2 linked regions of the Zymomonas mobilis subsp. mobilis ATCC 10988 genome follow. The protein of the gene in region 1 binds, or shares a complex with, the protein of each later gene. Links are inferred from orthologs where the notes say so. Each region holds a gene or a part of one and is shown in the gene's direction. Other genes may lie near its edges. The genes, in order: groL and metK.

Region 1 (3,182 bases):
TGAACTTGGATTACATTTTAAACGGTGAAAATCTATATTTCACGCTCTTATCTGTAAGAATTAGACGGCTATATCATATGCAAAAATGAGCGAAGATTTTTATAAAAAGATGAAACAACAAATTTTTATAAAAATTTTTAAAGGATAGCTTGACGTCCCGAAATACTACCCCATATGGGGGACATTGGCACTTCGTAAGGGAGAGTGCCAGCAGGAATTCCCCCTAGTTTTCGCAAGGGAAAAGGTGAAGATATGAATTTTCGTCCGCTACATGATCGAGTTTTAGTCCGTCGCGTTGCTGCTGAAGAAAAGACAGCTGGCGGTATCATTATCCCTGATACAGCCAAAGAAAAGCCGCAGGAAGGTGAAGTTATCGCAGCTGGTAACGGAACCCATAGCGAAGACGGTAAAGTCGTTCCTTTGGACGTCAAAGCTGGTGATCGGGTTCTGTTCGGCAAATGGTCAGGCACCGAAGTTCGCGTTGATGGTGAAGACCTCCTCATCATGAAGGAAAGCGATATTCTTGGCATTATCAGCTAAGATTTCTTTCTGACCTAATAGCTGGGCGCAGTTTAACGCTTACTTACTATAATTAGCATGATGTAATTTTCTTTTAGAATACATAATGCTTAGCTGGAGATTTTAAATGGCAGCGAAAGACGTAAAATTTTCGCGTGATGCGCGTGAACGGATTCTGCGCGGCGTTGATATTCTTGCCGATGCCGTCAAAGTAACCTTGGGCCCGAAAGGCCGTAACGTTGTTTTGGACAAAGCCTTTGGTGCTCCCCGTATCACCAAAGATGGTGTTTCTGTCGCCAAAGAAATCGAACTGAAAGACAAGTTCGAAAATATGGGCGCACAGATGCTTCGTGAAGTGGCTTCCAAAACCAACGATCTGGCTGGTGATGGCACGACCACGGCAACCGTTCTTGCTCAGGCGATTGTTCGCGAAGGCATGAAATCCGTTGCAGCCGGCATGAACCCGATGGATCTGAAGCGCGGTATTGATCTTGCAGCAACGAAAGTTGTTGAAAGCCTCCGCAGCCGCTCCAAACCGGTTTCCGATTTCAACGAAGTGGCTCAGGTTGGTATCATTTCTGCCAATGGTGACGAAGAAGTAGGTCGTCGCATTGCAGAAGCCATGGAAAAAGTCGGTAAAGAAGGCGTTATCACGGTCGAAGAAGCCAAGGGCTTTGATTTCGAACTGGACGTCGTCGAAGGTATGCAGTTTGATCGCGGCTATCTGTCGCCTTACTTCATCACCAATCCAGAAAAGATGGTCGCAGAACTGGCTGATCCGTATATCCTTATTTACGAGAAGAAGCTTTCTAACCTGCAGTCGATTCTGCCGATCTTGGAATCGGTTGTTCAGTCCGGTCGTCCGCTGTTGATTATCGCTGAAGATATCGAAGGCGAAGCCTTGGCAACATTGGTTGTCAACAAGCTGCGTGGCGGTCTGAAGGTTGCTGCGGTTAAGGCTCCTGGCTTTGGTGATCGTCGTAAAGCTATGCTGGAAGATATCGCCATCCTGACCAAGGGTGAGCTGATTTCTGAAGACCTCGGCATCAAGCTCGAAAATGTTACCTTGAACATGCTGGGTTCCGCAAAACGCGTTTCCATCACCAAAGAAAACACCACCATTGTTGATGGTGCTGGTGACCAGTCAACTATCAAGGATCGCGTTGAAGCTATCCGTAGCCAGATCGAAGCGACCACTTCTGATTACGACCGCGAAAAATTGCAGGAACGCGTTGCTAAATTAGCCGGCGGTGTTGCAGTGATTAAAGTTGGCGGTGCAACTGAAGTCGAAGTCAAAGAACGCAAAGATCGCGTTGATGATGCTCTGCACGCTACCCGCGCAGCTGTTCAGGAAGGTATTGTTCCTGGTGGTGGTACGGCACTCCTTTATGCAACGAAAACGCTTGAAGGTTTGAATGGCGTCAATGAAGATCAGCAGCGTGGTATCGACATCGTTCGCCGCGCCTTGCAGGCTCCGGTTCGTCAGATCGCTCAGAATGCTGGTTTCGACGGTGCCGTTGTTGCCGGTAAGTTGATCGATGGCAATGATGACAAAATCGGTTTCAATGCCCAGACTGAAAAATATGAAGATCTGGCTGCAACCGGCGTTATCGATCCGACCAAGGTTGTTCGCACGGCCTTGCAGGATGCCGCTTCTGTTGCTGGTCTGCTTATCACGACCGAAGCCGCTGTTGGCGATCTGCCAGAAGATAAACCTGCCCCAGCTATGCCCGGTGGCATGGGTGGTATGGGCGGCATGGGTGGTATGGATTTCTAATCCACACCCCGCTCTGTCGGGATGGCCTGTCCAAGACAGGCCATCAAACAAAAAGCCCCTGCGATGCAGGGGCTTTTTTTGTATCTTCTGATGGGTTGAATTACGCCAATTGATAAGCGCGATATTCAGGATGCCAGTAATAGCCTTTTATCAGAGCCAAAAGAGCGGTTTCGTCTTTTTGCTCGGCAACACCATCTTTCACGGCGGCTTTTGCTACGGCTAAGGCGATAACATAGCTTACCTCTTCAATATCATCGAAAGAGGGTAAGATAGCATTACCTTTATTCTGTGCTGCTGGTGCTGTGTCAGCCAAGGCATAGGCTGCGGCAACCATCATATTATCGGTTACCCTTGTGGCTTTGGCCGCCAAAACGCCAAGACCAATACCCGGGAAAATATAGGCGTTATTACATTGCGCAATAGGGAAGCTCTTGCCGTTAATAACGACAGGCGAAAAAGGACTTCCCGTTGCGACAAGCGCCTTACCCTCTGTCCATTTCAAAATATCTTCTGGAATGGCTTCCATATGCGAGGTGGGATTGGACAAAGGCATCACAAAGGGGGCTTCACATTGCGAAGCCAATGTTTTGATGACCTCTTCTGTAAATAATCCTTTTTGGCCGGAGACACCGATTAAGACGGTTGCTTTACTCTGCTTGACAACATCCAGCAGGAAAAAGCCTTGGTCTTGTGATTTCCAATTTTTCAGCTTGCTAAGGGGCTGTGCCAGTTTTTTCTGGAAATCAGGGATATCCTGCATATCGTCAGTGATAAGACCATTGCGATCAACCATATACACTTGACCGCGCGCCGTGGCTTCATCCAATCCTTCAGCCACCATAGCAGAGACAATTTGTTCTGCGATACCGCAACCAGCGGAACCGGC
Region 2 (3,182 bases), 450 kb from region 1 along the record:
TTCCGGTCATATCGCTTCGGTTCGGAATAGTTTATTTGTCCTTGACGCCAAGGGCGATATTTTAGACCGCTATGACAAAGCCCATCTGGTGCCTTTCGGGGAATATATGCCTTTTCGGAAATGGGCGGCCTATGTCGGATTAGGGCGGTTGGTCGCTGGTGATATAGAATTCACCGAAGGGGCGCAGCCTGAAAGTCTTGATCTGGTGCCTTTTGGTCTGGTCGGGATTCAGATTTGCTATGAAATCGTTTTTTCCGGTCGAGTAGTTGATCGCGCCCATCGCCCCGATTTCATTTTCAATTTGTCCAATGATAGCTGGTTTGGTCGATCGGGCCCGCCCCAACATTTGGCACAAGCGCGATTGCGGGCGATTGAAGAGGGGCTGCCTATCGCGCGAGCCACTTCTACCGGTATTTCTGCGGTGATTGATGCAGAAGGGCGTATCCTGCAATTTTTGCCTGAAAATACCGAAGGACGGCTTTTAGCGGTGATGCCGAAAGCGTTGCAACCGACCTTTTTTGCCCGCTACGGCAACCTGATTAGTGTGCTTTTTGCCACGGCTCTGTTGCTCATTGCCCTGTTTGGGCGTATTAAGTTACGCTAGTCTTGATATAAGGAAAGATTTATATCTTTATATTCTATCTTTCTATAGCGTGTCACTTTTAGATGGGGATTGGCTTTGGGGAAGAAAAATCTGCCTTAAAGGGCGAGATGTTTATTTTTTCCTCTTTCTGATCGGGAAACTGTCAGGCCAGCTTCATTTTTAGGTTTAACAGATAAGGAAAATCCTTTTTCTATGCGTAGCAACTACCTGTTTACGTCCGAGAGCGTGTCCGAAGGCCATCCCGATAAGGTTGCTGACCAAATTTCTGATGCCATCGTCGATTTGTATCTTTCCCGTGACCCGGAAGCCCGCGTCGCCTGTGAAACGCTGGTTACCACGCAGCGCATCATTATCGGCGGTGAAGTCCGTTCGGCTGTTCCGGTCAGTGAAGAAGAAATCGAAAAGACGGTTCGTGAAACCGTACGTGAAATTGGTTACGAGCAGACCGGATTTGATTGGAGAACGGCTGAATTCGCTAACCATCTGCATGCGCAGTCTGCCGATATCGCCCAAGGTGTCGATGCCGGTGAAGATAAAGACGAAGGCGCGGGAGATCAGGGCATTATGTTCGGTTTTGCTACCGATGAAACGCCTGACTATATGCCAGCGACCCTTTATTATGCCCATCGTATTCTGGAACGTCTGGCTGAAGACCGTCACCAGAAAAAAGTCGATTTTCTGGAACCTGATGCCAAAAGTCAGGTGACTTTGGTTTATGAAAATGGTGTGCCGGTCAGAGCTTCTGCTTTGGTTCTGTCCACCCAGCATAGCCCAGCTTTGAGCTCGAAAGAAGGTCAGGCTAAGCTGCGCGACTATGTCAAATCGGTTTATGAAGATGTTCTGCCTAAAGGCTGGATGCCGGATGACAAAGCCATTTTCGTTAATCCGACCGGCTTGTTTGAAATCGGGGGCCCTGATGGTGATGCCGGTTTAACGGGTCGTAAGATTATCGTTGATACCTATGGCGGTGCAGCGCCTCATGGTGGTGGTGCTTTCTCCGGTAAAGATCCGACCAAGGTCGATCGTTCTGCCGCTTATGTTGCCCGCTATCTTGCCAAGAACATCGTGGCCGCCGGTTTGGCCAAGAAAGTGACGATCCAGCTTTCTTATGCCATTGGTGTTTCTGAACCTTTGTCGCTTTATGTCGATACCCATGGCACCGGCACGGTTGATGAAGCCAAGATTGAAGAAGTCTTGCCGAAGCTGATCCGTTTGACCCCGAAGGGTATTCGCACCCATCTGAAGTTGAACAAGCCGATCTATAAGCCTTCTGCCGCTTATGGTCATTTCGGTCGTAAAGCCGATGGTGATTTCTTCCCGTGGGAAAAACTCGATCTGGTTGATAAGCTGAAAGCGGCTTTTGCCTGATCTTGGAATTGTCTTTTGACATTATCCTTTGAAAAAGCCTGTTTCCTAAAAAAGGAGGCAGGCTTTTTTGCAGGTTAGGCTTTTTGTGAAGCGCTGATCGCTTTTTGGCGGCGGCGTTGCACCGAGGAGCCTAGGCCGATAGCTTCTCGATATTTGGCGACTGTTCGGCGGGCGATGGCGAAGCCTTTGGCTTTTAGAAGTTCAACCAGCTTGTCATCGGATAGGATTTCTGCGCCTTCTTGAGCGATGAAGCGGGCAATATGGCTTTTAACGGCTTCGGCTGCGGCACCTTCTTCGGAACCGCTGGATTGTATCCCGCTGGAGAAGAGATATTTTAATTCGAATATCCCCTGTTCGCAGGAAAAATATTTGTTGTTGGTAACCCGACTGACCGTTGATTCATGCATGTTGATGGTTTCGGCTACCTGCCGTAGCGTCAGCGGTTTGAGCTGTTCGATACCTTTTAGAAAAAAGCCTTCCTGATATTGGACAATGGCTTCTGTTACCTTGATGATCGTGCGGGCGCGTTGATCCAATGCCCTTACCAGCCAGTTGGCGCTCGCCAATTTTTCATCTAGCCAGCTTTTTTGTTCTGCTTTGTCGGTTTTCTGGGCTTTTAATTCGGAATAATAAGCACGATTGACCAGCAATTTCGGAAGTGTGGCATTATTGAGTTCGATCGCCCAGCCGTCTTTCATCCGTTTAATATAAATATCCGGTGTAACCGACTGGATCGGCGCGGAACCAAATTTTAGCCCCGGTTTAGGGTTGTAATTTCGTAATTCCTGAATCATGTCGGCGAAGTCTTCGTCATCGACCTGACAGAGCTTTTTTAAACGGGGCAATGCTCCGCGTGACAACCATTCGAGATTGGTAATCAGTTTTCGCATCGCCGGATCAAGCCTGTCGGCTTCTTCCGCTTGAAGCATCAGACATTCTGCCAGATTGCGAGCGCCAACACCGGTCGGGTCAAAGCCCTGAATGACCTTTAAAACCTCCAACGTTTCGTCTTCTGTAATATTAAGATGCGAGGCGATGGAAGATAAAGGCTCGGTCAGATATCCGGCTTCGTCAATCAGGTCGATCAGATGACAGGCAATCGCCAGCTTTTCACCCGTTAGGCATAATCTGGCCTGATGTTCCAGATGATCGGCTAGACTTTCCTGATTCCGATCCGTTAATTCCCGATCAAGGCCGTCATAGCCTGAGA

Evidence for each region.
Region 2: the proteins of groL (region 1) and metK are in contact, whole or in part, in a cryo-EM structure (PDB 8P4O), measured with the Escherichia coli proteins. The link is inferred for Zymomonas mobilis subsp. mobilis ATCC 10988 from one-to-one orthologs.

What each region holds. Positions count from the first base shown.
Region 1 is NC_017262.1:1,428,774-1,431,955, reverse strand. The notes cover bases 113-2,971. They hold groL (chaperonin GroEL), read left to right. Parts: upstream 113-646; coding sequence 647-2,296; downstream 2,297-2,971. Other genes in these bases: ZMOB_RS06400 (NAD-dependent malic enzyme), read right to left, coding at 2,397-2,971; groES (co-chaperone GroES), read left to right, coding at 253-540. In the rest of the region: more of ZMOB_RS06400, read right to left, coding at 2,972-3,182.
Region 2 is NC_017262.1:979,528-982,709, forward strand. What follows is about bases 26-2,884. They hold metK (methionine adenosyltransferase), read left to right. Parts: upstream 26-796; coding sequence 797-1,972; downstream 1,973-2,884. Other genes in these bases: lnt (apolipoprotein N-acyltransferase), read left to right, coding at 26-604; rpoN (RNA polymerase factor sigma-54), read right to left, coding at 2,047-2,884. Outside these bases: more of lnt, read left to right, coding at 1-25; more of rpoN, read right to left, coding at 2,885-3,182. UniProt on the Escherichia coli protein: Catalyzes the formation of S-adenosylmethionine (AdoMet) from methionine and ATP.